DNA from 3 places in the Paenarthrobacter sp. genome. Region 3 is predicted to be linked to each of the others. Evidence: riboswitches for the same ligand, from Rfam matches in the RefSeq annotation. Region 3 holds a riboswitch; each other region holds the start of a gene.
The links. A riboswitch is a leader RNA that binds a small molecule or an ion and turns the genes downstream of it on or off. The one in region 3 is predicted to bind thiamine pyrophosphate.
Positions count from the first base shown of each region.

Region 1: another riboswitch for thiamine pyrophosphate. It lies ahead of thiC (phosphomethylpyrimidine synthase ThiC); the one in region 3 lies ahead of thiO (glycine oxidase ThiO).
Region 2: another riboswitch for thiamine pyrophosphate. It lies ahead of thiD (bifunctional hydroxymethylpyrimidine kinase/phosphomethylpyrimidine kinase); the one in region 3 lies ahead of thiO (glycine oxidase ThiO).

Region 1 covers NZ_JAPSHI010000020.1:13,860-23,734, reverse strand. The annotation lists gene RIF72_RS14665 (glucose-6-phosphate dehydrogenase) at 1-163, opposite strand, end outside; gene ffh (signal recognition particle protein) at 330-1,910, shown strand; gene RIF72_RS14655 (alpha/beta hydrolase) at 1,975-2,697, shown strand; gene thiC (phosphomethylpyrimidine synthase ThiC) at 2,680-4,542, opposite strand; TPP riboswitch at 4,538-4,645, opposite strand; gene RIF72_RS14645 (amidohydrolase family protein) at 4,730-5,812, shown strand; gene RIF72_RS14640 (VOC family protein) at 5,892-6,764, shown strand; gene RIF72_RS14635 (hypothetical protein) at 6,883-7,335, shown strand; gene rpsP (30S ribosomal protein S16) at 7,572-7,991, shown strand; gene RIF72_RS14625 (RNA-binding protein) at 7,993-8,235, shown strand; gene rimM (ribosome maturation factor RimM) at 8,367-8,921, shown strand; gene trmD (tRNA (guanosine(37)-N1)-methyltransferase TrmD) at 8,922-9,722, shown strand.
Region 2 covers NZ_JAPSHI010000018.1:26,532-36,406, forward strand. The annotation lists gene obgE (GTPase ObgE) at 1-323, opposite strand, end outside; gene rpmA (50S ribosomal protein L27) at 478-741, opposite strand; gene rplU (50S ribosomal protein L21) at 804-1,112, opposite strand; gene thiD (bifunctional hydroxymethylpyrimidine kinase/phosphomethylpyrimidine kinase) at 1,487-3,037, opposite strand; TPP riboswitch at 3,028-3,126, opposite strand; gene RIF72_RS13785 (Rne/Rng family ribonuclease) at 3,293-6,547, opposite strand; gene RIF72_RS13790 (vitamin K epoxide reductase family protein) at 7,019-7,687, shown strand; gene ndk (nucleoside-diphosphate kinase) at 7,767-8,186, opposite strand; gene RIF72_RS13800 (DUF4233 domain-containing protein) at 8,228-8,680, opposite strand; gene RIF72_RS13805 (folylpolyglutamate synthase/dihydrofolate synthase family protein) at 8,682-9,875, opposite strand, start outside.
Region 3 covers NZ_JAPSHI010000001.1:289,072-298,946, forward strand. The annotation lists gene RIF72_RS01275 (glutamyl-tRNA reductase) at 1-382, shown strand, start outside; gene moeB (molybdopterin-synthase adenylyltransferase MoeB) at 443-1,645, opposite strand; gene RIF72_RS01285 (TetR/AcrR family transcriptional regulator) at 1,652-2,386, shown strand; gene RIF72_RS01290 (DUF3107 domain-containing protein) at 2,437-2,661, shown strand; gene RIF72_RS01295 (hypothetical protein) at 2,700-3,002, shown strand; gene RIF72_RS01300 (4a-hydroxytetrahydrobiopterin dehydratase) at 3,094-3,429, opposite strand; gene RIF72_RS01305 (thiazole synthase) at 3,443-4,255, opposite strand; gene thiS (sulfur carrier protein ThiS) at 4,258-4,494, opposite strand; gene thiO (glycine oxidase ThiO) at 4,491-5,762, opposite strand; TPP riboswitch at 5,755-5,873, opposite strand; gene thiE (thiamine phosphate synthase) at 5,901-6,569, shown strand; gene RIF72_RS01325 (ferritin-like fold-containing protein) at 6,600-7,268, opposite strand; gene RIF72_RS01330 (RNB domain-containing ribonuclease) at 7,310-8,794, shown strand; gene RIF72_RS01335 (DEAD/DEAH box helicase) at 9,072-9,875, shown strand, end outside.

The sequences.
Region 1 (9,875 bases), on a different contig from region 3:
ACTGTTCAGGGGACCACGGGTCAGAACCCGCCCCTACCAAACGAAGCCCGGGTGCCCGGCCGGAGGCCAGGAGCCCGGCAAGCCCGGGCAGGAGCAGCCTCCCTGTCAGGTCCCCCGACGCGCCGAGGATGAGCAACGTTTTTACGGTTCTTTTGCTGGTCACTGTGCCAGCATGCCATCTTGCAGGTGCGACTTGGTACCCTAGATAGTCGAGTCCCCTTGTCGATTCAGATTTGCTGGGTTGAGACATATTTGTTGGGGCAATCGTCAAGACTCTGGCGTGCCGCATTGGCCGCCATTCGTAGACCATCGAAAGAAGTGCACGGCGCGTGTTCAATTCACTCTCTGACCGCTTGACAGCAACCTTCAAGAACCTTCGTGGCAAGGGCCGCCTCACCGAGGCTGATGTCGATGCCACGGTTCGGGAGATTCGCCGTGCCTTGCTGGATGCGGACGTTGCCGTATCCGTGGTCCGCGAGTTCACAGGCCGCGTTCGCGAACGGGCCTTGGGTGCCGAAGTCTCAGGAGCATTGAACCCGAGCCAGCAGATCGTGAAGATCGTCAACGAGGAACTCAAGGAGATCCTTGGTGGCGAAACCCGCCGCATCCGCCTGGCCAAGACGGGCCCCACCATCATCATGCTTGCCGGTCTCCAAGGTGCCGGTAAGACCACCCTCGCCGGCAAACTGTCCAAGTGGCTCAAGGCCCAGGGCCACAGCCCCATGCTGGTGGCCTGTGACCTTCAGCGACCCAACGCCGTGACCCAGCTTCAGGTTGTTGGTCAGCGCGCGGGCGTCCCGGTGTTCGCTCCGCACCCCGGTGCTACGTCCGAGCTCGAGCACCCTGCCGGTGACCCGGTGGCCGTAGCCAAGGCCGGCGTCGAGGAAGCGCGCCAGAAGCTGCACGACGTCGTGATCGTTGACACCGCCGGCCGTCTTGGCGTTGACGCCGAGATGATGGATCAAGCCCGCCGCATCCGTCAGGCCATCATCCCCAACGAAGTTCTTTTCGTCATCGACTCAATGATTGGCCAGGATGCCGTCAACACGGCGATGGCCTTCGATGAAGGCGTCAACTTCACGGGTATCGTGCTCTCCAAGCTCGACGGCGACGCCCGCGGTGGTGCCGCGCTTTCGGTAGCGTCCGTAACCGGTAAGCCGGTCATGTTCGCGTCCACCGGTGAAGGCCTGGACGATTTCGAACTGTTCCACCCGGACCGCATGGCCTCCCGCATCCTGGACATGGGTGACGTCCTCACCCTGATCGAACAGGCCGAGAAGGCGTGGGACAAAGACGAAGCCGCCCGGATGGCGAAGAAGTTCGCTGACCAGGAAGACTTCACCCTGGATGACTTCCTCGCCCAGATGCAGCAGATCCGCAACATGGGCTCCATGAAGAAGATGCTCATGATGATGCCGGGCGCGCAAAACATCCGGCAGCAATTGGAGAACTTCGACGAAAAAGAGATCGACCGCGTCGAGGCCATCGTCCGCTCCATGACTCCGCACGAGCGTGTAGCTCCGAAGATCATCAACGGTTCCCGTCGCGCCCGTATCGCCAAGGGTTCCGGTGTGCACGTGTCTGAGGTCAATGGCCTGCTGGAGCGCTTCGCCCAGGCCCAAAAGATGATGAAGAAGCTCGCGCAGGGTGGTGGCATGCCGGGTATGCCCGGGATGCCTGGCCTTGGAGGCCCCGGCGGAGGACGCAAGGGAGGCAAAAACGCCCCGAAGAAGAAGGCGCGCTCGGGCAACCCTGCCAAGGCAGCCCAGGAGCTGCGGGATGCAGAAGCCAAACGGGCAAACGCAGCCTCGGCAGCCCCCACGGGCGCAGCTTTCGGCCAAGGCGCGGCAGACTTCGATCCCTCATCGCTCAACCTCCCCAAGGGCTTCGACAAGTTCCTGGGAAAGTAAACCGTGGCTGACATCCCAACCGCGCCGCAGTTGGGATGTCGGAGCCGTGGAATAGGCTGAATCAATGCATAAGCAGCGCGTAGCCTTCGTCCACGGCCTGGGAAGTTTCGGTGCTGCGGCATGGCCGAAGCAACATGGCATGGCCCTTGCTTATGATGCACTCTTCCTACGGCGGCACGGCTTTGACTCCGTGGCCGAACCGGTAGAGTCCAACGTGGCGGCCGACGTCGCAATAGTGATCAACGCCTTGGCTGATTCCGGTGGCGGCCATATCGTTGCCCACGAACAAGGCGCCATTTCGGCCATGCTGGCGGCAGTCGAGCGCCCGGACCTTGTGCACTCACTTTGTTTGGTGGAGCCTTCCTGCTTGTCCCTGACCGCTGAGCTTCCGGCGACTGCTTCCTATCGGGCCCTGATGGAACCGCTGTTCGATGTGCGGAGCCAGCTTAACGACGCCGATTACCAACGTGAGTATTACCGGCGCGCTTTCTCTGCCGAGACCGGCGGACTGGACACTCCGGAGGCGCGGCGGTCAGCCCGCAGGCTCCGGCTCCAAGCACCACCGTGGGAAGCCCCGCTTCACATTGTTCCGGGCGTCCCCACACTGGTTCTCACTGGCGGTTGGGAGCCCTTGTATGAGGAGATCGCCGGCTATCTCCAGGAGACCGGTGCCCTCCGCCGTGTGGCAGCGGGTGGACACCGGCCCCAGGATTCCGTTGATGGCGCTCAGGTAATCCGCTCGTTCATCGCAGATGTTGGACGGGCAATGTCAGCTCAGGCTTCCTGAGCTGCTTTCGCTCCCACCCTGGTTCGCCGGTACCTGAAGTTCCGGCAGGTAGACCTTTCCACCTGAGGCCAGGAACTCCTCGCTCTTTTCCCGCATCCCGCTGTACATCCCTGCGATTGCGGCCTGTGACTCTGCCGAACCATACTCGTCACGGATGTCCTGGCTGATGCGCATCGAACAGAACTTGGGGCCGCACATGGAGCAGAAATGCGCGGTCTTCGCTGGTTCAGCGGGCAAGGTCTCGTCGTGGAAGGATTCTGCCGTGACCGGGTCGAGGGACAAAGCGAACTGGTCCCTCCAGCGGAACTCGAACCGTGCCTTGGAAAGCGCATCATCACGCTCATGGGCCCCCGGATGTCCCTTGGCGAGGTCAGCTGCGTGAGCCGCGATCTTATACGTGATCACACCCGTCTTGACGTCGTCCTTGTTGGGAAGCCCCAGATGTTCCTTCGGGGTCACGTAGCAAAGCATCGCGGTGCCGTAGCGGGCGATTTCCGTGGCGCCGATAGCTGAGGTGATGTGGTCATAGCCAGGTGCGATATCAGTAACCAGGGGACCCAGCGTGTAGAACGGCGCACCCTTGCACAGTTCCTGCTGGCGCTCCACATTTTCGCGCACCAGATGGAAAGGAATATGCCCGGGGCCCTCCACCATGACTTGGACATCGAATTCCCACGCCCGTTGCGTCAGCTCAGCGAGCGTATCCAGCTCCGCGAACTGCGCGGCGTCGTTCGCGTCGGCGATGGAACCGGGACGAAGCCCGTCACCCAGGGAGAACGCGACATCGTATTTGGCGAAGATTTCGCACAACTCGTCAAAGTGCGTGTAGAGGAAGTTCTCCTGGTGATGCGCCAGGCACCATCCGGCCATAATTGAACCCCCGCGGGAGACGATGCCCGTGACGCGGTTGGCGGTCAAGGGCACGTACCTCAGCAGAACTCCCGCGTGGATGGTCATGTAGTCCACGCCCTGCTCGCATTGTTCGATCACGGTATCGCGGAAGATCTCCCACGTGAGCTGATTCGCCTCGCCGTTCACCTTCTCCAGCGCCTGGTAGATGGGGACTGTTCCGATCGGAACGGGCGAGTTTCGGATGATCCACTCCCGCGTGGTGTGGATGTCATCTCCCGTGGAGAGGTCCATCACGGTGTCAGCACCCCACTGGGCTGCCCACTGCAGTTTGTCCACTTCCTCTGCAATGGAGCTGGTGACTGCCGAGTTGCCGATGTTGGCGTTGATCTTGACCAAGAATGCCTTGCCAATGATCATCGGTTCTGATTCAGGGTGGTTGATGTTGTTCGGAATGATTGCCCTTCCCGCGGCAACTTCGCTGCGGACCAGCTCAACGTCACAGTTCTCCCGCAACGCAACGAACTGCATCTCCGGAGTCACGACGCCTTGTTTCGCGTAGTGCATTTGCGTGACGGTCTTACCCGCGACGGCGCGGCGCGGCACCGGTTGCGCACCCTTCCACTCCGCTGACGCGGCTCCACGCCGAACCGCGGACTTGCCGTCGTCGAGCAGGTTCCGTTCCCGCCCCGAATACTCCTCCGTGTCTCCGCGGGATTCGATCCATGGTGCACGGAAAGGCTCAAGGCCCACCACGGGATCGCTTCCGGGGCCCGCTGTTCGGTATACCTGCAGAGGCTTGTTGGCTTGCCCATTGGGGGAGGGCTCCAACGCGATCTCCGTGACGGGGACCCGTATGCCGTTGTTTGGATCTTCCAGCCAAGCCAACGAATGGGACTTCAAGGATTGCGTGACGGTTTCCGCCGTATTGATCTGGTTTTGGACTGTATTGGTCTGGTTTTGGGCAGGGCTGTGCTGTGTTTCTGTGGTGCTCAAGGGAATACTCACTTCCTTCGCCGGCATTACCCGGACAGGTTCAACGGTCGCAGACTGCGTCAGTCCGATCTCAGCCCCTGCAGGGGCCCCCGTGTGGTCGTAGACGAAGCTACCACAGCTCCCGACGGGCTCCCAGTCACATGCAGGCACCAGGCTCCATCGCACCTCCCCCCGCTACGCTTTTGCCATGGCCAACATCATCGAATTCAGCGGACCCGTGCTCGTATCGGCAGCCGAAGAACGCCATGGGCTGTGGTCCGTAGACGGCAAGCTGACGTTCGAGCGTCCCTTTGCGACGCCGGACAGGGTGTTGGATGGCTGGGTTCTGCCGGGTTTCGTTGATGCCCACTGCCACATTGGGCTCGGCGCTGGAGGAGCTGTGGACGAACAGGTCACGCAGGCCCAGGCCCAGGCAGACCTCGACGCTGGAACGCTGCTGATCCGCGATTGCGGATCGCCCGGCGACACCCGCTGGGTGCAGCAACGAACGGACTTGCCCCGACTGATCAGGTCGGGTCGGCATATCGCCCGGAGCCGACGTTATCTCCGCGGGTTGGGCCATGAAATTGAGCCCGGAGAACTAGTGGAGACGGTCCGGAAGGAAGCCCACGACGGCGATGGCTGGGTAAAACTGGTGGGCGACTGGATCGATCGCGGTGTTGGAGACCTCGCAGCCTCGTTCCCTGCGAAGATCGTCAAGGAAGCCATCTCGGCGGCGCACGATGAGGGCGCAAGGGTCACCGCACATTGTTTCGGCGAGGCCACCATAGATGACATGCTCGACGCCAATATCGACTGCATAGAGCACGCCACTGGTCTCCTTCCGCGGCATCTGCCGCGCTTGGTGGAACAGTCAGTGCCTATCGTCCCCACCTTGGTCAACATCGCTACCTTCCCGGATATCGCTGCCCAGGCAGGGCCGAAGTTTCCTGACTACGCGGCCCACATGATTCGTCTCTGGGAGCGTCGTCGCGAGCGGGTGCTGGAGGCCTTCGAATCAGGGGTTTCAATTTATGCAGGTACTGACGCCGGCAGCGTGATCAAACACGGCAGGATTGCGGACGAAATGATGGAACTGCACGACGCCGGCCTTCCGCCGGCGGCGGTGCTGCACGCCGCCACCTGGGGCGCCCGTGAGTGGCTGGGAGTCGAGGCCATCGGCGAAGGCGCAAGTGCCGACGTCGTGCTGTGCAGTGACGATCCGCGTCGTCATCCGGGTACCGTCGCGGCGCTCAAGCATGTCGTGCTCAGGGGCAATGTCGTCCGTTAGGAATAAATTGAAGCTTCAAGTAATTTAGATAGGTAAGAAGGTGCCGATGCGCGGCCGCCTCAGAACCCGGGAGCTTCACATGACCTCATCATTCAGCCAGGATCTTCTGCCTGCCGAACTCACCATGGGCACTGTCATGCTCAAGGTGGGCGATATGAAAGTCATGAGCGACTACTATCAGCGGGCACTCGGCCTGGAAGTTGTGGCCGAGCAGGATGGTGGGCTGTACCTGGGGCGCGTGGGAAAGCCCGTCGTCCACCTTGCCCCCGCTGCTGGGTTGCAGATTCCCGGGCGGGGAGAGGCTGGTCTGTTCCACACGGCAATCCTGTTCCAAGATCAGCCGTCGCTGGCCGCGACTATTGCTACGGCCGCGGAGTACGAGCCTCGTGCTTTCGCGGGCAGCGCCGACCACCTGGTGAGCGAAGCGTTCTACTTCACTGATCCCGAAGGCAACGGAATTGAGCTGTACTACGACAAGCCGCGTGAGCTCTGGCAGTGGGACGGCAAGAATGTTGTGATGGACAATGTGGCTTTGCCACCGCAGCGCTTCCTTCAGCAGCACCTGAGTGAAGCTGCGGTGACAGGTCAACGCGAGGCCGCTGCCGGGATCGGACACGTGCACCTGCAAGTGGGTGACGTCGAAACTGCGCAAAAGTTCTACGTGGAGACTCTCGGCTTCGAGCGAACCGCAGGCTGGCATGGCCAGGCACTATTCGTTTCCGCCGGCGGCTACCACCATCACATGGCCATGAACGTCTGGAACAGTCGCGGAGCAGGCCCCCGAAAGGACACGCTCGGCCTCGGGGAGGTTCTGATCGAAGTCCCCGGCAGTGACGACGTCGCAGCGCTGGCCGATCGCTTGAAGGTCGCAGGAGTGCAGAATCATCACACAGGAGCTGAGCTTCGGTTTGAGGACCCCTGGCGGAACAAGCTGCGGGTTGCCGTCCGCTAGCAGCTTGCTGCCACTCCTGCGCAGGCTCCCTCCTGCACAGGCTCCCTCCTGCACTAGGCTGGGCAGTGACGGCACGAAGCCATTCGGATTCGTGCCGCCGCCCCGTCAGCACGAAGGAATGAGAGTACTCTCCATGGGCTTTGCCGAAATTTTTGTAGCCACCCACGATGAAGCACTCAAGCGGGCAGCTGCCCTTGAAAAGGGGGCTGACGTAACCGGCCCCGCCGTGAGGATTGAGGGAATCACCGACTTCGAGGTGGAGCAGTTGGGCGACCTCGCAGGACAAGCTGTCCACGCCGCCGGAGCTGATTATGAGCTTGCTTTGGTTGATGTCACCAGTGATGCGCTCCTGGGCGTTCCTGAGGCCATGGTGCGGGCCTTGGCCGAACTCCTCACCTATGAAAGCGAAGGGGACGCGAACGTCCTCGATGACGTGGCTGCTGCCTGGGCCGCACAGGACGATATGCCGTTTGATGCAGCGCGATCGCGCCAGTACGTCCAGCAGTTGGCCGCCCTTGCCACGGACGTTGAGAAGGCGGAGCGCTCCGGGCTCTTCGTCTGGTCTGAATGAGGCATTGATCCGGACAAGCGCGGCACGTTATAACCGGGGGAGTGGGCAAGAACACGCCGCTCAACATGGGCTAAGTCGTATTTGCTCCGGGCATCTGGCACAATAGACAGGTACTCGATCGGTGCGGCCCCTCTCTCCGTGCTCGTATCTTGTCCTTCGAACCGTCAAGTATGGCCCGCCCCACGGGTGCAAAACGTCGGGTTCACCTCGTTTCAGAAACAGGAGTGACCACAAAAGTGGCCGTAAAGATTCGCCTTAAGCGCTTCGGTAAGATGCGCGCACCGTACTACCGCATTGTCGTCATGGATGCCCGCGCCAAGCGCGATGGCCGTGCCATTGAAGAAATCGGCAAGTACCACCCCACCGAAGAGCCGTCGTACATCGAGGTCGCTTCCGAGCGCGCCCAGTACTGGCTTTCCGTTGGCGCCCAGCCCACCGAGCAGGTTGCCGCGATCCTGAAGATCACCGGTGACTGGCAGAAGTTCAAGGGCCTGCCGGGCCAGGAAGGCACCCTGAAGACCAAAGCTCCGAAGGAAGCCTTCGTAGCCCCGGAGAAGGGTTCCGTCATCATTCCGGAAGCCATCACCAAGAAGGCCAAGAAGGACGAAGCCGAAGCTCCGGCCGAGGCTGAAGCAGAGACCACCGAGGCTGAGTAAGTTGCTGGCAGAAGCGCTCGAGCACTTGGTCCGTGGGATCGTTGACAGCCCTGAGGATGTCAAGGTCAGTGCCAAGAACAACCGCCGCGGGGAATCCCTCGAGGTGCGCGTTCACCAGGAGGACCTCGGACGGGTGATCGGCCGTCAGGGACGCACCGCACGCGCATTGCGCACTGTGGTTGCAGCTTTGGCTGGTGGCGAGCAGGTCAGGGTCGACGTCGTCGATACCGACCGTCGCCGGTAACGCGCTCAGCACTACTTGTCTTAGATCCGGCCCCTTCACCGAATATGGTGGAGGGGCCGGATTGCTTTATCCACATTTTCCTGTCCGTTGCCGCCCGGTGGCGCGGGCACTACAAGAATTCAGAGGAACCCATGCAGCTCCAGGTGGCCCGGATCGGCAAACCCCATGGCATCCGCGGCGAGGTTACGGTGCAGGTTCTCACCGATGCCCCCTCCGAGCGCTTCGTCGCCGGAACGGAGTTCGTCGTTGAGCCCGCCTCCGCTGGACCTTTGACCATCCGCAGTGCCAGGTGGAACAAGGACATCCTCCTGCTTGGCTTCGAAGAAGTTGCCGACCGCAATGCCGCCGAGGTCATCCGTGGGGCGAAGCTCTTCGTCGAAACCGAGGAACTGGACGACGGGGATGATGACGAGGGCTGGTACGAGCACGAGCTCGTTGGCCTCGAGGCCCGGGTCGGTTCGCGAGTGGTGGGCAAGGTTGCCGCCCTCACCACACTGCCCGTTCAGGATCTGTTGACGGTCAAGGCCGACGACGGCAAGGAAATCTTGGTTCCCTTCGTCGAGGAAATCGTGCCGGAGGTCAATGTCGAGGGCGGGTACATCCTGATCACTCCGCCGGCCGGCCTCTTTGAGATCAATGACGAGAATCCCAAGGAGTCCAAGGACGACGCCGGGGATGATGCCTGAATGAGGATTGATGTTGTCAGCATTTTTCCTGAGTACCTGGCTCCACTGGAGTTATCGCTCATAGGCAAGGCCCGCCAGGACGGGTTGTTGGAGCTTAACGTCCACGATCTGCGCACCTTCACCACGGACAAGCACAGGACTGTAGATGACACGCCGTATGGTGGTGGCGCCGGAATGGTCATGAAAGCCGAGCCTTGGGCGCAGGCGCTCGAATCGGTCGCAGCCGCCCGTGAGGGCTCCAGGCCTGTGCTGATTGTCCCTTCGCCGGCAGGGGAGAAGTTCAACCAGGCCTTGGCCTATGAGCTAGCCGAAGAAGAGCAGCTGGTCTTCGCCTGCGGACGCTACGAAGGCATCGACGAGCGCGTCATCGATTGGGCGCAGGAACACTTCACGGTCCGGCCCGTAAGTCTCGGTGACTACGTCCTCAACGGCGGAGAAGTGGCCGTGTTGGCCATGGTCGAGGCCATTGGCCGCCTCCTTCCCGGCGTGGTTGGCAACCCTGAGTCTTTGGTAGAGGAGTCCCACTCCGATGGCCTCCTGGAGTATCCCGTGTACACCAAACCGTCGGCATGGCGGGAACACGACGTCCCTCCGATCCTCCTCAGCGGTAACCACGGCAAGATTGCGCAGTGGCGTCGCCACGAGCAGTTCCGCCGGACGGCTGAGCGGAGGCCTGATCTTATGGAGGGGTTCGACGCCGGTGTGTTGAGTCGCGCGGACCGCCAAGCCCTCGCAGACCTCGGGTACGACGTCGTTGACGGCCGCCTCAAGGCCAGGCCCGGCGGCGACATCGAAAACTAAGTCCACTTCCCGCCGTCGAACGTCCGGAAGTCATGGCAGTTGGCCGGATGGTGGCGACTATGGCAGAATTAACCCTTGTGTCTGCTGGGCTGACACCTGCCACAGGGGGAGTTCAGCCAACAGTCGGACAACCCGGCGACGCCAATCAGTGGC
Region 2 (9,875 bases), on a different contig from region 3:
AGGTCGGCCAGGACTTCGCCGTCTTTGGTCTTGACCACGGTGCCATCGGGCACGGGAAGAATCAGGGTTTCACCGTTCTTGCCTCCACGCCAGTCACCCATGCCGGGGCCACCGTTGGTGGCGTGGCGGTGGGGAGCGTGGTGGTAATCAAGCAGGGTTGTGGTCTGGGCAGATACACGCAGGATGACATCGCCACCGTTGCCGCCATTGCCACCATCGGGTCCACCGAGCGGCTTGAACTTTTCCCGCTTGACAGAGACACAGCCGTGGCCGCCGGTTCCGCCGGATACGTGCAGGACTACCCGGTCTACAAAGCTCGCCACGTGAATCTCCTCAGTTGCTGTCTCACAGCGTTTGTTGCTGTTGCCAGCGTTATTGCAAAAACCAGTGCGCTAAAGCGCCCTAGTCGATTGTAATGCGGTTAAAAGAACGGTGGAGCGGGCCGTTTGGCCCGCTCCACCGGTTCAGAACTTGTTGTTACTCTGCAGCTGCAGCAGCAACAATGTTCACTACGCGACGGCCGCGGCGAGTACCAAACTCAACCGCACCGGCCTGCAGTGCGAACAGGGTGTCGTCGCCACCGCGACCGACGCCTGCGCCGGGGTGGAAGTGGGTTCCACGCTGGCGAACGATGATCTCGCCAGCGGAAACTACCTGACCACCGAAACGCTTGACGCCCAGGTACTGAGCGTTGGAGTCACGACCGTTGCGAGTGGAACTCGCGCCTTTTTTGTGTGCCATGTGAAATGCCTGCCTCTAAATTTCTGGGGAAACTGAAAAACCTGAACAGCGGGTAACGAAAGTTACGCGATGCTGGTGATCTTGATCTTGGTCAGTTCCTGACGGTGACCCTGACGCTTCCGGTAGCCGGTCTTGTTCTTGAACTTCTGGATGACGATCTTCGGACCGCGGAGGTCCTCGAGGATCTCAGCCGTGACCTTGACGTTGGCCAGTTCCGCAGCTGCGGAGGTGACCTTCTCGCCGTCAACCAGGAGCAATGCGGGCAGCTCAAGCGTGCTACCGGCTCCACCGGGGACGCGGTTCAGCGTTACGTAGTCTCCAACGGAAACTTTTTCTTGGCGGCCGCCTGCGCGGACAATCGCGTACACCACTTGGGTACTCACTTCTCTCGACGTTTATTACAAAATTTGCGTGCGGAACCTTGAACCGGAATCAGCCCTGGTTCGCGCTGTGCCTCAACGCCGTGGACTTCTGATCGAAGTCCGCGAGTCATCCCATGAACAATTCCAAGGGGCATAACCCAAGTGTTGGCGTAAGCACCGAAGATCAAGATTACGCTAGTTTGACCTTCAGCTGCAAATGAGGCCGGGTCCGGAGGCTACCTCGTGACTTGCGTCACCAGTTGTAACGGACTCTCCCGGCACCGTGCCCATACAGCCTACAGTGTTTGGGCGAGATTAACGCGATCCAACCAGCGACGCGCAGACGTGTCGCTCCAATCGGTCTCATATACGTGCGTGGAAAGCTACTGAGCGCGGGTGAACGAAGCCTGCGCAAACAGCCTCGGAGCATCGAAGAATGCTGTCTCGTAGCGGCATGACTGAGTGAAGGCATCCATCATGGCAGCCCGCTCCGTACCGGAAGCCACGACGGCCGCAGCATCCGTGAAGTTGATCGCTTTCCTTGTTGCCGCTGCGAAATCCTCGTCGGCGTAGGTCTTCAACCAGCCCGCATATGCGTGGTCCGCAGGCGCGCCGGCTTCTACGTATGCCGCATGAAGCCGCTGACCCACCTCCGCGTACAACCAGTAACAGGGCAGGACCGCTGCCAGCACCACGGCGTAGCTGCCGGCAGCGGATGTTGCCAGTAAATGGTCCACGTAGGACTTGGTGACCGGTCCGATTGTCGTGGAGGCTTCCCGCGTGCTCAACCAATTCCTATGCAGCTCCGATTCAACCTCCAGGCACTGCTGTGACGCCTTTGCCCAGAACAGTTGTTCTTCCTCCGTGGGGGCCAAGGCTCCAGCACGTGCCAAGACCCTCGAATACCCATTGAGATAGATAGCGTCCTGGGCAAGGTAGTAACTGAAGTCACGTTCCGGCAGCTCGCCGGATTGAAGTCCTTGAATAAACGGGAGTCCGTAAATCGCTTCGAGTTCAGGGACGGCTTCGTTCCACATGGCCGCAGCGAAAGCGCCCGGCTTGGATGCCTGCCGGAAGTGGTGGAAGTGGTTCACGGGCCCGTTGCCTTGACCCACGTGCAGCGCGTCAGAGGCCCTCAACGCCCCTAGCAACCACGGCTTGACTTCCCGCAGTGAAACTTCCCAGTCACCAGTTCCTGCCTGGACTGTAGCCAGGGCGGAGGACAGGGAACACCCGGTACCGTGGCTGTTCCGCGTTGCAACCTTTGGACCTGCCACTTCGATCACATCCTGGGACAGCAGCCCGCTGGTGTTTACCAGTGCATCGGGGCACTCCGGCCCTGGGAGGTGGCCGCCCTTGACCAGGACCGTGTTCCCGAACTCGGCTGCCAACCGCTTGCCCTGGTCCAGCGCCGAAGCCCAGTCTGTTGCCTCCGGCTCCCCCAGCAACATGGCCAGTTCAGGAAGGTTCGGAGTGATGAGGTGGGCCAAAGGGAGCAGCGAACGCAATGCCTTCTCAGCGGACTCCCGAAGCAGTCGGTCACCGCTGGTGGCCACCATCACCGGATCAAGGACCACGACGGCGGGACACACCTCTTCGAGCCAGCCCCGGACCTCGTCAATAACGGCTGCGTCGCCGAGCATTCCGACCTTGACGGCATCAATGGTGATGTCACCACTAATGGCGTCCAGTTGCTGACGCAGGAAGTGTGCGGGAGGGACATGGACGGCACTGACCCCCCTGGTGTTTTGCGCGGTGAGCGCCGTGATGGCAGCCATGCCGTACCCGCCGAATGCGGCGATGCTCTTCAGGTCCGCCTGGATTCCGGCGCCACCCGAAGGATCCGAGCCGGCAATGCTCAGGACGCGCGGGGTTGGATGGGCCGAAGCCGGTGCGTCCAAGGGGTACACCGATGAATATGATGATGCAGTCATGAGGACATCCCTTCGCCGGTGCTAACCGGACAGGTTCAACGGGTTTGGATCTCAGCCTGGCCCAACGCCCGGCACCCCGTGTCAGTCCCCAAGCGTAGCCGGGAAGCAACGTGGCGCGGGAACCGGGCCACGCCGGAGCCCGGATGTGACTATGCACGCGGCTCATGCGTGGCCTACAGTGCCGACAGAAAAGGACCCTGCGCTACCCGCCGTTTGGCAGATAGCGCAGGGTCCTTTTCAACTTGTTCGGTGCGATTAGAGCTCGGAAGCAGGCACTCCAACGCCGAGGATGATGGGCTCATCCTTTGGTGCCTTCCGGGTCGGTTCCACAGTCGCCTTGGCTTCATGCGCCGAACCACGGGTGGCCGACGCTGTTACGTCATGGTGTTCAACGCTGGTTTCATTGGCCGCGCCCTGAGCCCTGCTGGCACTCCTGTTACGGCGACCACGACGACCACGCGGGGCTGAAGCAGCCTCAGGATCTTCCTCAGCAGCCCGTGCCGGAGAAGCAGCCTTCGGGGTCTCAGCAGCCTTCGGTACTGAAACCGGCGCGGCTTCTTCCTCAGCTGCCGGAGCAGCGCCGAGGTGCGAGAACGCTTCAGCCAGGAGATCCAGGCTCATGGCAGGCTTTGCTGCCTGCGGCTCGTCGTGGTGTTCAACGAACGGCAAGGCAACTTCTTCCCCGCCGAAACGCAAAACAGGAGTGGACCTTGCTTCCTGGACTGCCGCTTCCCTGCTTGCAGCATCCGTGCTTGCAGCATCCGTGTTTGCAGTACCGCGGGCTGACGCCCCTGCTTCACTGCCGGTGGCTTCGCCGCCGGCGGCGGCGCCGGGTGCGGGGCTGGCATCTGGCTCGTGCCGGCCTGCCGCACGCGCTTGCTCCTCTGCACGGTGAACTTCGTCGTCGTGCAGGTGTGCGGCGTGCGCTGCAGCGGCAATCGTGGCCAAGGCTGCCCTGGTTGCCTCGGCTTTGGCTAGACGGACAGGATCCTGCGGTTCAGCCGTGGTGGTTGCTGCGGCCGGGGCGGACGTGGTGGTGTGGACCTGCGCGGGGGCTTCGGCAATGGCCGGTCCCCCACCCTTGCCGCGGCGGCGCTTGCGTTCGGTCCGCCCCGCAGGCTGCTGCGCTTCTGCGTGCGGGCGGTGATGTTCAGCAGCCACTACGTTGGCGCGCCGGTGCTCAACGGGCTCGTCGTGCGTGACGACACCCCGGCCGGCGCAGTGCTCGCACTGCTCACCGAAGACCTCAAGGAGGCCGGTTCCCATGCGCTTGCGCGTCATCTGGACCAAGCCCAGCGACGTCACTTCGGCCACCTGGTGCTTGGTGCGGTCCCGGCCGAGGCACTCCACCATGCGTCGCAGGACGAGGTCGCGGTTGGATTCAAGGACCATGTCAATGAAGTCGATGACGATAATGCCACCGATATCGCGCAGACGAAGCTGGCGAACAACTTCCTCGGCCGCTTCAAGGTTGTTCTTGGTGACGGTTTCTTCAAGGTTTCCGCCACTGCCGGTGAACTTACCGGTGTTGACGTCCACCACGGTCATGGCCTCGGTGCGGTCGATGACCAACGAACCACCGGAAGGCAGGAAGACCTTCCGCTCAAGGGCCTTGTGGATCTGCTCGTCGATGCGCCACGCGGCGAAGATGTCCTGGTCCTTGGTCCACTTTTCGAGGCGTCCCACCAGATCGGGGGCGACGTAAGTCACGTAGGCTTCGATGGTGTCCCACGCGTCGTCACCGGAGACGATCAGCTTGGAGAAGTCCTCGTTGAAGACGTCACGGACCACTTTGATGGTGAGGTCGGGTTCGCCGTAGAGCAGTTCCGGAGCCAGGACCTTGGTGGACGAGGCCTGTCCTTCAATGCCTTCCCACTGTGCACGCAGCCGGTTGATGTCGTGGGTGAGCTCTTCCTCCGACGCACCCTCAGCTGCTGTGCGAACAATGACACCGGCGTTTTCCGGCAGGCGGTCCTTCAGGATGCGCTTGAGGCGGTTGCGTTCGACGTCGGGCAACTTGCGTGAGATGCCGGTCATGGAACCACCGGGTACGTACACCAGGTAGCGGCCCGGCAGGGAGATCTGGCTGGTGAGGCGGGCACCCTTGTGTCCCACGGGGTCCTTGGTGACCTGGACCAGGACGGAGTCGCCGGACTTCAGGGCGTTCTCGATCCGGCGCGGCTGGCCTTCAAGGTTAACTGCGTCCCAGTTGACTTCTCCGGCGTACAGGACGGCGTTACGGCCCCGTCCGATGTCCACGAACGCAGCTTCCATGGAAGGCAGCACGTTCTGGACCTTGCCCAAGTACACGTTGCCGATCAGGGAGTCCTGCTGGGTCTTGGACACGAAGTGCTCAGCAAGCACGCCGTCTTCCAGGACACCAATCTGTATTCTGTCGTCGCGCTGGCGGACGATCATCTGGCGGTCCACCGACTCGCGGCGGGCAAGGAACTCGGCCTCGGTGATGACCTGGCGGCGGCGTCCGGTTTCACGGGACTCGCGGCGGCGTTGCTTCTTGGCCTCCAGCCGGGTAGAGCCCTTGACGCCGGTAACCCGGTTGGAGGGGGCTGCCTCCGTGATGGGGCGGGGCGCGCGGACACGGGTGACTGTGTTGGGCGGATCGTCGTCCGAGCCGCCGGTCAGTTCAAGATCCTGGTCTCCACGACGCCTACGACGCCTACGCCGCGAGGTGACGCCTTCTTCGAGGGCTTCTACTACCGGCGCTTCCTCGTCCTCGGACTCAGTGCCGTCCTCGGTCTCGTTCTCTTCGCGCTCGGTTCCACGGCGACCACGGCGGCCCCGGCTCCTGCGACGCCGGCGACTACCTGCGTCTTCCAGCTCGCCTTCAGCGGCGGTTTCGGTTTCTTCTGCGGGCTCCTCAGCCTTCTCCTCCACCGCGGTGACGCGGGGAACCGTGGTGAGGTCCGGGGCCTGGAAGATCATGGAGGTGATGGAAACCGGCTCCATGAACAGGGAGGTGGACGCTGCAGGAGCAGCTTCTTCGGCAGGTTCCTCAGCAGCGGCCTCGGATTCCGGGTTTTGGGCAGCAACATCGGTGGCTACCTCAGCGACCGGTACTTCCGGCTGGGAGCCATTTTCCGGCGTCGTGGTTTCCGGGGCGGCTTCTGCAGCAACGGGTGCCTCTAATACTTCAGCTTTGGGCTTGGTAGTACGACGACGGCGGACCGGCTTCTCGGGGGCCGGCTCGGTGGCGGCTTCGGCAGCTTCCGGGACGGCGGGGGCGGCGTCGCCCGCGGCAGTAGCGTCCTCGCCCAAACCGGGCAGGGTTTCGGCAGGCTCTGCCTTCTTGCGGGAACGGGTGCGGCGCACTGGTGCGGCGGTTGTCTCAGTGGCTGCTTCCCGGGTGGGGGTCTCGGCCGCAGGTACCTCTACGTCAGCAGCGACTTTGGGCGCTGCCTTGCGCCGGGTCCTGGTGGCTTTCTTGGGCGCTTCCGCAGTTTCCGCGGGAGCTGCCTCATCATTAACGGCTACAACCTGGTCATTATCCATATGTGGCAACACTCCTGCCCCAGCGACGCCGCCACATCCGGCGCCCAGTGGAGCAAATATTGTCAAAACCCGCAGGCGTTGACAGAAGTCGGCAGTATGCCTTCCGGTTCGCACCAGCATTGGGGTGCGGCAGCCCTGGAAGGCCGGCGACTCTATTCTGAAACCCGTTGTTCTGCTGCCACAACCAGGTGCCGTCCATTGTCATGGCGGGCCTACCGAGGATCACGTGATCCGGGCATGCCCAGCTCATACTGGCGGTCTTGGGAACAAAGTCACCGGACCGGAATTCGAATGTGGATCGACTCCCGGCCATGTACATTCTCTCACACCCCTGCACATTCCCAAGGTAGGTCGCTGTGTCGCGGAGCTCCGCCCGCAAGCTGGGGCCAGCGTCCAGCCTTCGGAGTTACAATCCTCCCAAGAGCCCTTCCCGGCTTGCCGGGCCATTTGTCGAAAAGGATCACATCCGCGATGCCAAGCACCGCCAGGGAAAACCTGGCCAACAAAGCCTCAAGCCCTGTGGAGGACATATCCACCCAACAGGATTCCCTCCCCAGCACGGTCCGTGACAAGCCTTTCGCGTGGCTGCTGCTGATCACCGGTGTGGTTGGCTGGCTGGCGTCCGGAATCCTGGTGCTGGAGAAACTTGAGGTGCTCAAGGATCCAAACCACGTGACAGTGTGCGATGTGAATCCTTTTGTCTCCTGCGGTGAAGTGATGCAGACACCACAAAGCTCGGTGTTCGGGTTCCCCAATATGTTCATCGGCATCGTCGCCTTCGCTGTCATTATCACCACAGCCATGGGCATTCTCGCGGGAGCCAGGTATTCACGAGGTTACTGGCTGGGCCTGCAAACCGGTGTGACCCTTGGCTTCGCGTTCGTTGTGTGGCTGTGGTCGCAGGCCCTCTACGTCATCCACGTGCTGTGCCCGTTCTGCATGGTGGTATGGGCTGCCATGATCCCGCTGTTCGTCTGGGTAACCATCCGCAACGTCACCAGTGGGGTCATCAAGGCACCGCCGGCAATGGTCAGGCTTTTGTCCGGTTCGGGCTGGATCATCGTTGCCCTGTTGTACGTGGCCGTAATCGCCACGATCTTCTTCTCCTTCATCCACCTTTTCGTGGCGTCCACAGCGTAGAACCACCACTCGCGAGATAACAGTTAAGGCCAATGTTCAAGAAGAACATTGGCCTTAACTGTTATCTCGGCGGGGTTGTTTAGCCCGCGAACCAGATCTTGATCTCACGCTCTGCAGAGTCGACTGAATCTGAGCCGTGAACGAGGTTCTGCTGGACTGCCAGTCCCCAGTCGCGGCCGAAGTCGCCGCGGATGGTGCCCGGTGCCGCCGTCGTCGGATCCGTTGTTCCGGCCAGCGAGCGGAAGCCTTCGATCACGCGGTGGCCTTCGAAGACTGCAGCGATAACCGGTCCGCTGAGCATGAACTCAACCAGCGGCTCGTAGAACGGCTTGCCAACGTGTTCCTCGTAGTGCTGCTCCAGCAGCTCGCGGGTCGCGTTGACCTTCTTCAACTCCGCCAGGGTGTAGCCCTTGGCTTCGATCCGGGCGAGGATGCTTCCACCCAGGTTGCGGGCGACGCCGTCGGGCTTGACCAGGACAAGTGTCCGTTCAATGCTCACAGTTGCTCCAATGTGGTTGTTCGGTGGTTTTCCCAGCCAGTTTACGGGGTTTGCGGGTCAGCCTGGTCACCGTGGGCTGCATCCCATTCGGCCTGCTCGCGGTCGCGTTGGGCCACCTCGCGGTCAATCCGCATACCGGCCCTGATCCCGTACCACCAGCAGATGGCAAACAGGATCCCCACAATGAACATGGTGGGCTCGGCGAAGCCCGTCAGGATCAGCACAAGCTGCAGTGCCCAGCCAACCCCGATGCCCCATGGCTTGGACAGTACGGCGCACGCCAACACCAGCACCACCGTCAGTGCGATGCCGACCCCAAGAATGATGGCGGGGTCAACTTCTCCACGCCTCAGGCCGAAGACTGCCAACGTGCCGAAGAACGCGACGAAGGCTTCAAGCAGGAGCACGGTAGACGCGAACATCACCTTGGTGGATCGGCGCTTCTTGGGCATGCCGGGCCGCCATTCACGCTGCGCCTTGGTCATTTTCGCCATGCTAGGCACTCGCCTTTCCAAGCAGGATCCGCGCCTCGGCCACCACAGTGATGGAACCTGTTACCAGGACACCGCCTGCCAGGTCATCGTTGGATTCGGCGCGCTCCACAGCCCATTCCAGGGCGTCGTCCAACTTCTCCGCGATGTGGACGTTGTCCTCGCCGAAGCCGAGGTCGACGGCGAGTTCGGCCAGTTCCGCCGCCGGAACGGCACGCGCCGAGTTGGATTGGGTGAAACAGAATTCCTCGGCCAGGCCACCCAGTGATTCCTTGAGGGTCTTAAGGATCTCCTCGGCGTCCTTCTCCCGAAGAACGCCCACCACAACCACCAGCTTGCTGAAGCTGAAGGCCTCCTGGATGGCTTCCGACGAGACGCGGATGCCGTCCGGGTTGTGTGCAGCATCCACCACAACTGTGGGCGCAGTGCGCACAACTTCGAGCCGGCCGGGCGAAGTCACGTTGCCAAAGGCTTCTTTGAGCACCTCGGCATCGAGCTCTTTCTCTCCCCCACCGAAGAACGCTTCCAAAGCCGCGACGGCTACGGCGGCGTTTTCGGCTTGGTGGGCACCATGCAGTGGCAGCAGCAGGTCTTCGTAACGCCCGGCGAGACCCTGAATGGTCAGGACCTGGCCGCCCACAGCGACGCTGCGGGACTCGACACCGAATTCGACGCCCTCAAATCGGAACGGCACGTCAACTTCACGGGCTTTCTCCAACAGGACCTGCGCAGCGTCAACGGGTTGAGCTGCACTGACCAGGAAGCCGCCCGGTTTGATGATGCCGGATTTCTCGTAGGCGATGTCCTCGGTGGTGTCACCCAGAAGATCCGTGTGGTCCAGCGAAATCGGTGTGATGACTGAGACTTGGCCATCGCCAACGTTGGTGGCATCGGTGATGCCTCCCAAGCCGACTTCCATGACGGCAACATCAACAGGCTGATCAGCGAACACCGCGAAGCCAAGAATAGTCAGGCACTCGAAGTAGGTAAGCCGCGGTTGGTCTTCGGCAACGAGCTCGCTATCCACGATCTCCAGGTAGGGGCGGATTTCGTCCCAGATACGCACGAACGTCGCATCCGGTACAGGCTCTCCGTCAATGCTGATGCGTTCAGTCACTTTGGACAGGTGCGGGCTGGTGTAACGGCCCGTACTCAGGCCGTGGGCACGCAGTCCGGCCTCGATCATGCGTGCCGTGGA
Region 3 (9,875 bases):
ACTCTCGCAGGCCAGCGCAATCGTCAACGGCGCTGCCACCTCATTCGAGTCCGAACGCGAAGCCCGCTCCGTGGACACCGCCATCGTGGCGCTCCGCCGCCACACCATGAACGTCCTTGACGCGGAAATGGAAAAAGTCCGCGCCCGTCACGGTTGTACTGCTGCTGCCGAAGAGGTGGAGTTCGCCCTACGCCGGATGGTCAAGCAGCTCCTGCACATCCCCACCGTCCGGGCGCGTGAACTGGCAGCCAACGGCCAGCAGGACGACTACGTTGCCGCACTCGAGGCCCTCTACGGTATCCAAGTGGAACAGCCCCGGCCTGTTGCCCCTGCCGCCGAGTGCCCGGTGGATCACGAGCAACTCCGCTCCGAAAGCGCCTGACCGCCCTAGTTGGGCGGCCCACCGCCGGCTTGGCCGTACTAGCTGCGCACCCACCTATGCCTAGTAGACGGGCTTCTGCGGCTCCACATCACGCACCCAGGCGAGAATACCGCCGTCGAGATGGCTGACGCGGGTATAACCCGCCTTTTGTGCCGCTTCCAAGACTGTGGCCGAGCGCGTCCCGGCCTTGCAGTGGAACACTATGTCCTTGTCCTGCGGCAGCTCTACCCACGCCTCGCCGGAGAGAATACGGCCTTGCGGAATGAGGCGGGAGCCATCGATGCTCACAATGCTGTGCTCGCCGGACTCACGGACATCCACGAGTTCAAAGTCCCGATCCCCGAGCTCCCGCTCGGCAAGCATTCCTGCGAGGTCCCTGGCGGTAACAGTGTGCGCCTGGTCCGCGGCCGCCGGTGGCGTCACGCCGCAGAAGGCTTCGTAGTCAGTCAGTTCCGTGATGGGTTCGGCCTCCGGATCCTTGGAGACCCTAATCTCGCGCCAGCTGCCACCAAGAGCGTCAAAGAGCGCCACACGGCCGAGCAATGAACGCCCGACGCCGGTGATCAACTTCACGGCCTCAGTGACCATGAGCGATCCAACAGCTGCACACAGCATGCCGAACACCCCGCCCTCGCCACAGGACGGCACAGACCCTGCGGGAGGCGCTTCAGGGTAGAGATCCCTGTAGGTGGGCCCGTGTTCGGCCCAGAAGACGCTCACTTGCCCATCGAAACGGAAAATGGAGCCCCAGACGTAGGGCTTCCCGAGGATGGCAGCGGCGTCATTCACGAGGTACCGCGTGGCAAAGTTGTCGGCCCCGTCCAGGATGAGGTCATATTGCGCAAACAGCTCCAGCGCGTTGGAAGAGTCGAGCCGGACGTCATGTAGGACCACGTTGACCAAAGGATTGAGCTCTGCAATGGCATTGCGCGCAGATTCGATCTTGGGCGTACCCACGTCCTTCACGCCATGGATTACCTGTCGCTGCAGGTTGCTGAGGTCCACCACATCGTCGTCCACAATGCCAAGAGTGCCCACGCCCGCGGCGGCCAAATAGAGCAGGGCAGGAGAACCAAGGCCTCCCGCGCCAATGACGAGGACTCTTGCATTCTTGAGCCTGCGTTGGCCCATGGCGCCAATTTCGGGAATGATGAGGTGCCGGGAGTACCTCTCCACCTCGGCCGGCGTGAGTTCGGCGGCCGGTTCAACGAGGGGCGGCAGGACGGCGGGCGCAGCAGCGGGGGCAGCAACAATTGAGGCCATACCCCAATGTATGCCTGCAGATGCCGCCCGGTCATATTACCCCCCGGTAGAGTAGTCATAACTGCAAAGGAAAGGCGGCAGACTGTGGCTGACGGCACACGGGCAAACGATGGAGCACCGGCCAAGCTGGAACGGGCAGGTACAACGCGTTCCCCACGATTGCCGCGGGACGAGCGCCGCGCACAGTTGCTGAACGCAGCCTTGGAAGTATTCGTCTCCAACGGCTTCCATGGGGCGGCCATGGACGAGATCGCAGAAGCCGCACATGTAAGCAAACCAGTGCTTTACCAGCACTTCCCGTCCAAGCGCGAGCTCTATATGGCTCTTTTGGACAGCCACTTGGCAACCTTGACACAGCTCATGCTCGACGCCTTGAACTCCACCACGGACAACAAGGAACGCGTCAAGGCCGTCATGCGCGCCTATTACAGGTTCATCGCCGACGACGACCAAGCCCACCGCCTGGTATTCGAATCGGACCTCATTAATGACCCCGACGTCAGTTCGCGTTTGGAGACATTCAACAAAACGTTTGCGGACGCCGTGGCCCACGTCATTGCCGAGGACACCAAGCTTCCCCCTCTTGAAGCGCAGCTCCTTGGGCGGGGTTTGGCCGGAATGGCGCAGGTCAGCGCCCGGTATTGGCTTGAAACGGACGGAAACCTGGACCTCGATGTGGCCAGTGATCTGATCTATCGTTTAGCTTGGCGCGGAATCAGTCGATTCCCCAAAGAGTCCTAGGCTACAAATAGAGGACTGACTTAACCCTTGATTGGCTTGGAGGCCTTGCTGTGGAAGTAAAGATCGGCATTCAGAACGTTGGCCGTGAGATCGTGCTCGAATCCGCTTTGGATGCCGACGCGGTTGCCAAGATCGTGGCCGAGGCCGTGACCAAGGGCTCCGAACTTCGCCTAACGGACGAGAAGGGCCGCCAGATCATCGTTCCCGGCAACGTCTTGGGCTATGTGGAGATCGGCGCCGAGGAAGTTCGCCGCGTAGGCTTCGGCGCCCTCTAGCCCAATCCCCGCGTCCCGTCGTCCGCTAAGGAGTTTTCATGCTTTCTCTCGTCGTGGTGGTTTTGGCCACCATTGCCACCGGATTCATCGTGTGGGCCAACGACAAGCGGCACGGCAAATACGGAATTGCACTGCCGGCCGGCGTCTCAGCAGCTGTCGGCACCCTGAGCTGGATCGCGTTCATCAGCGCCGGATTGGGTTACCAGCCGGGCGCAACGTGGATTCCGTGGGTCCTGCCGATGGTGCTCGGGACTGCCGCGGCGGTTGCTGTGGTGCTCTTTCTGGGCCGGAGCCGGACGAAGCACGATACTGTGGCGCTCACCAAGGCCCTGCGGCTCTAACGCTTTAAGCCCGCGAGATGGCAGTTAACACCAATGGTCAAGTAACACCAATGGTCGAGCTTGGGATTGGTGTTACTGCCATCTGGGCGGTTCATGACGCCGGATACCGGTCCGGCTGGGCGGCTGCATGCATCCTTGCGGCCGCTTCGCTGACAGCGGTGGCAGCGGCAACGTCACGTTTCGTCACCTGGCCGCCCGCATCGTGGGATACGTAGCGAACAAAGACCCTGTTGTAGCGCCACTCCAGATCCGGATGATGATTTTGTTCCTCGGCGATCTGTCCAACCGTGGCAATCAACGCAAGCGCGTCCGCCGCCGTCGAGGTTTTATAAACCGTCACCAGACCATCTAAATACTTCCAGTCTGGAAGGGCCCTGAGGGCATCGTTGATGGCTGCTTCGGTCAGTTGGTCTTCCGTGCCTGCCATGACTGCTCCTTCATCAGAGGAACTCTGCCCGGCCCTCCATCGCCGAGGATGCGAGCGCGTGCTCCCGCCGTGGAATCCGGCCCGCCTGCTTGGCCAGCCTACCGGCGATCACAGCGTGTTTGAAGGCCTCGCCCATCTGCACGGGGTTTTGCGCCCGCGTTACGGCGGTGGCAAGCAGGACGGCGTCGCACCCCAGTTCCATGGCGAGGGCAGCATCGGAGGCTGTTCCGATCCCCGCGTCGAGGACCACGGGTACGGAGGCCCGGGACACGATGAGCTCAATGTTGTGCGGGTTCAGGATGCCAAGGCCGGTTCCGATGGGCGATCCCAAGGGCATGACGGCTGTTGCACCCAGATTCTCGAGCCTGAGCGCAAGCACGGGATCGTCATTGGTGTAGGCGAAAACCTTGAAGCCGCGGTTTACAAGTTGTTCGGTTGCATCCACCAATTCCACGGCGTCGGGAAGGAGCGTGTGTTCGTCTGCGATGACTTCCAGCTTCACCCAATCGGTCTCAAGTGCTTCCCTAGCCAGTTCAGCTGTCATCACAGCGTCCTTGGCCGTGAAACAACCGGCAGTATTGGGCAGCACGCGGATGTTATGGTCCACCAAGAGCTGGAACAGCGAGCCTGTTTCGGCGGGCGAATAGCGGCGCATCGCCACTGTGGTGAGCTCCGTCCCCGAAGCGAGGAGCGCTGATCCCAAGCCGTCGAGGCTCGGCGCGCCTCCGGTCCCCATGATGAGGCGGGAACCGAATTCGACGCCGTCGATCACCAGCGCGTCGGTGCGAACGTCAGTGGTGTGGACGTCAACGTTTGCTGTTGTCATGATTAGCCTCCCTGGACTGCTGTTACAAGTTCGAGTTCATCTCCGTCGGCGAGCGCCGTCACGGCCCATTGGCTGCGCGGCACCACCTCGGAATTGCGTGCGACGGCGACTCCCAGCTTGCCGCCGTCGGCCGCCTGTCCGCGAGGGTCCAAGGCGCGACCGGTGACGGCGGTAACGAGGGTACTGACGGACGCGTCATCAGAGACTGCGTGGTCGGTTCCGTTCACTTTAATGTTCATGCTGTTTCCTTGGTAGTGGTTCGTGCTGCTGGCGTGAGTGCTCGGGCAACAGGGGCGTTGCTCGCGAAACGATGGGGCATAAAGGGGACCCATCGGGGGTCCGCCGAGCCACTAACAATGAGTTCTCCGACGATCTTGGCGGCCACGGGAGTCAGGAGGACTCCGTGGCGGAAGAATCCTGTTGCGATCACCAGGCCCTCGACGTCGCCATCGGAAGCACCGACCCGTCCGAGCAGTGGAGCGTTGTCCGGTGTTCCGGGGCGGGCGCGGGCGGTTGCTTCAAGGAGTTCCAGTTCAGCCACTGCGGGGACCAATACTTGGGCGTCCCTCAGCAATTGGTAAACGCCACCGGCTGATACCGCATTGGAAGGCGCTGACAACCCATCTTCGCGTTGCGTGGCTCCAATCACCACAGTTCCGTCGTCCCGGGGGACGATGTAGACAGGCATCCCACGGACCATCCCGCGAATCGTTGATGTGACCAAGGGCCGCAGGTGATCAGGGACGCGAAGCCGGAGGATGTCCCCGTAGACCGGCCTTACCGGAAGTTTGAGGCCATCAGGGAGACCGGTAAGTTGGGACGCCCCCAGCCCGTTGGCTACCACGGTCTCTCCGGCGAGGACGGCGGCTCCTGACTCAAGGTCCACTCCTGCGACCCGCCCGCCTTCCCACAGCAAACCGCGCGCCCGGGAAGCAATGGCGAATCCGTCGTCGACTCCCGGCACCCAGGAACTGTCGCTTGGCGAATGGCTTGCCAGTCCTGCCAAGAGGCATGCCGCCAGTTTCCTCGGATCGACTTGGTGGTCGGCCGGTATGTCGAATGCGCAGGAAATCTGCGGGCTGAGGAGCGGCTCCCGTTGCCTCGCACCCCGCAGGGCGAGAGGTTCGACGCCCAAACCGGCCGCAAGCTGTACCGACCTCAGGTCTGCGAGCGCCCGGCGGTCGGCTGCATCGGCACCCACGGCAAGGGTCGGCGTCGTGCGGTATCCGCTGTCCCCTGCACTTTGATCCAGGCCGTCCACAAAGGAGGGCCATAGCTGGGAAGACTCAAGCATTAAGTCAAGAAGGTCTTCTTCTTGGTAATGGAGTTCGCTGACGGGTGCAAGCATGCCGGCCGCTGCGAAGGAGGCGCCCGAAGCAGGTGCGGGGTCGATCAGCGCAACTGATCGGCCCAATCGCCGGGCTTCGTGGGCGATGCCGAGGCCGATGACGCCGCCACCAATGACTGCAACGTCTGCATGAAGAGGGGTATGGCGGGGATCTGCCATTCGTTTCCTTCCCTACGCCGGTACTAGCCGGATCAGGTCAAGCGGTCGGCGCTGAAGCCCTCTCAGCCGGACAGTCATATGACGAATGTCGCGGCTCCCGCAGTACGTGCCCAGTTTAGAGGAACTACTCTGGTTCCCATGACTCAGCCTGACGCTCTTGCCTCCGCCCGCCTCTACCTGTGCACAGATGCCCGTAAGGAGCAGGGCGATTTTGAGGACTTCGTCGACGCTGCTTTCGAGGGCGGCGTGGACATCATCCAACTCCGCGACAAGACTCTGGAAGCTGCCGAAGAACTGGAGATGTTGGCCGTCCTGCGGAGCGTCGCACAACGGCACGGCCGGCTGTGGGCTGTGAATGACCGGGCCGATGTTGCCAGTATTTCCGGGGCCCCCGTGTTCCACATCGGGCAAAAGGACCTGCCCCTGACGGCCGCCCGGACCCTTCTGCCGAACGTCACCGGCATCGGCCTCTCCACTCACACAACGGAACAAATCGATGCAGCCGTGGCCACCTCCCAAGGGCCCTTGGGACTGGATTATTTTTGTGTGGGCCCGGTGTGGGCAACACCCACCAAACCAGGCCGCGCTGCGGTTGGTTTGGACTTGGTCACATATGCCGCAGAAGCGGTCAAGCGTTCAGACGGCGTGACCCTTCCTTGGTTCGCCATTGGCGGCATCGATCTCAGTAACGTTGAGCAAGTTGTGAAAGCGGGCGCCAGCCGGATCGTGGTGGTCCGTGCCATCACAGCGGCAACGGACCCGACGGCGGCAGCCAAGTCGCTGCTGGAAGCTTTGGATACCGTCTAGGGAAAGGCGGACGTGCGTGCGATCCGCGGGCTAGGCGGTCAGCCCGAGGCCGGTCATCCGGCGGGCGTGCTTATCGGCGAGCTCCGTCGTCAGCGTTTTCACCGCGGCACGCGCGTCCCCGCCGTTTTTCAGTATTGGTCCCAGCAGGGGATGTTCCATGCCGACACGCTGCGCCTGCGTCAACGCTTCTCCCACCAAACGGCGGCCCCACAGCGCTAATCGCGAAGCGAGGCGCGGGTCATCTGCCAAGGCCCGCCTGAGCAGGACGCGAAGGACTTCCGTGGCCTGATCGGGGGAGGCAACGCGCTCAACGAAATGCTGCGTTGTTGGGTCGAGGAACATGGAAACGGCTCTATAGAAATCTGATGACACAGTATCGATGACATAGGCCTTCATCACGGATTCGAACCAGTCCCCCGGCTTGGTGCGCTCGTGGAAGTGATCGAAGGAGCGCTGAAACGGCAGCATGGCCTGTTCCGGATCCAGGCCCATCTCCGACAACCGGTTGTTGAGGACGGCAAAGTTGCCATAGGCCCCTACTGCGATCTTAGCGAGCACGGACCTGTCATGAAGCGTGGGCGCGTGGCGGGAGTCCAGGGATAGCCGCCCAAAGGCGGACAGCTCGCCGTACGCCATGGCTCCGAGCAACTCCGTGGAGAGTTGTCCGGCGTAGGCTGCGGCGTCCGGGGAAGTGCCCATGATCCAAGACTATCGGCCCAATTCGGGCTAACCTGATTTTCGTGTCACATCATCGGATTGCGCCCAACGTCGACGACTCGTCGGACCAGCTTGCTGCGGCCCTTGCTGCTTTGAGGACGGAGCTGGAACTCCCCGGCGAATACCCAGCAGAAGCGGTGGAGGAGGCGCAGGAAGCGGTGGAGGCCCTTGAGTTGCCGGCCCAGGACCTGCGGGACATTCCTTTCGTGACCATCGACCCCGCGACGTCCACCGACCTGGACCAAGCCCTCTTCATTGAACGGACCGGTGCCGGATACAAGGTCCTTTATGCCATCGCCGATGTGCCGTCTTTTGTGGCTCCCGGCGGCGCACTTGATGCCGAAACGCGTCAACGCGGGCAGACGTTCTACGCTCCTGATGGCCGAATCCCACTGCATCCGGAGGTCATCAGTGAGAACGCCGGAAGCCTGCTGGCCGGCCAGGACTGCAGTGCTTTCGTCTGGGATTTCGACCTGGACGCGGAAGCTGAAGTTCTGGCTGTCACCGTTGCCCGCGCGACTGTGCGCAGCAGGGCCAAACTGAGCTACAAGGGCGCGCAACAACAGATCGACGACGGAACAGCCCCACCCGTTCTTCAGCTCCTCAAAGAAGTGGGACTGAAGCGCGTCGAACTGGAACGGCAGCGGGGCGGCGCGAGCCTCAATATGCCGGAACAGGAAATAGTCCAAGCGACCGACGGCGGCGGGTACAGAATCGCGGCGGCGCCCTCCCTGCCGATTGAGGACTGGAACGCGCAGATCTCCCTCATGACAGGCATGGCCGCCGCGCGGATGATGCTCGATGGAAAAGTGGGCATCTTGCGCACCATGCCCGCACCTGATGATCGGTCACTACTCCATTTCAAGCGGCAAACAACTGCCCTCGGCAAACCTTGGGACGGACAAGTCAGCTACGGCGAATACTTGCGGACCTTGGATGCATCCGATCCCAAACAACTTGCCATCCTGCATTCGGCCGGCACGTTGTTCCGCGGTGCCGGCTACACGCCCTTTGACGGTGATGTTCCGGCCAATGTCATCCAAGCAGCTATCGGGGCTCCCTATGCCCACACCACGGCACCTTTGCGGCGCCTCATCGATCGCTTTGTCCTGGTGATCTGCGAAGCCCTCAGCAATAACCACGACATTCCGGCGTGGGCTCGTGAGGCCCTACCGTCGTTGCCCGAGATCATGGCAGCCTCGGATCAGTTGGCCGGACGACTCGAGCGGGCGGCACTGGACACCGTGGAAGCGGCGCTGGTGGCCAACCACATCGGCCAGGAATTCGAGGCTGTGGTTATTTCCGGGTCCAAGCCCTCCAACGGAGCCGCCAGAGGCAACGGAAACGGCAACGGAAACGGCAACGGACCGTTTGGCGTCGTGCAAATCGCAGACCCCGCTGTTACGGCCCGGTGCGACGGAGAAATGGAGTCCGGAACCAAGGTTCGGGTGCGGCTTCTGAAGGCTGATATCGCCAGCCGCGAGATCAGGTTCCAGTTGCTGCCTTGAAGCCGTACATCCGGCGATCCGGGCTTTCCGGCCCTCAGAGGATAGACTGGGGTTGTAGTAATGGATGCCCGGTCGTTGATTCAGTTAATTTTTGAACTCAACAAGCCCGCCCCTACGCGATCTTGAGATGTACCAACTGGTCACCAGTGCCAGTACTTAGATAGCCCGCGATCGGCTTCCACTGGACTTGCTTGCGCGCCCGTTCGTGCTCCGGTACGGCTCCGCCGCCGCCGTTGAGCATGCAGCGCCAATGCCCAAATGAATAAGGAAACTCCCTGTGAGTGAATTGCATACCCACGAAGTCCTGACGGACTCCACCGGAACCGAATCAATCGAGCCCGAGGAAACGATCATCTCTGATGAGGCGCCCCACGAGATCGAAGAAAAGTCGTTCGCTGACTTTAACGTCCGCGCCGACATCGTTGAGTCCCTGGCCGACGCCGGGATAACGCACCCCTTCCCCATCCAGGCCATGACCCTGCCCGTCGCCCTGAGCGGCCACGACATCATTGGCCAGGCCAAGACGGGTACCGGAAAAACTCTGGGCTTCGGCATCCCCGCCCTCCAGCGTGTCGCAGGCCGGGACGATGCCGGCTACGCCAAACTCGCCGTCCCGGGCGCACCGCAGGCCTTGGTCATCGTCCCCACGCGTGAACTCGCCGTCCAGGTTGCCAACGATCTCCAGGCCGCATCACGCAAGCGCAATGCCCGCATCGCCACCATTTATGGAGGCCGCGCTTATGAGCCTCAGATCGATGCCCTGCAGAAGGGTGTCGAAATCGTAGTCGGCACACCTGGCCGCTTGATCGATCTGTACAAGCAGAAGCACCTGAGCCTCAAAAACGTCAAGATGGTCATCCTGGACGAAGCCGACGAAATGCTGGACCTCGGCTTCCTCCCCGACGTCGAGACGCTGATCGCAGGCACCCCCGCCGTGCGGCAGACGCTCCTCTTCTCGGCAACGATGCCCGGCCCCGTCATCGCGATGGCCCGGCGCTACATGACGCAGCCCACCCACATCCGGGCAGCTGACCCGAATGATGAAGGCCTCACCAAGCGCGACATCCGCCAGCTCATCTAC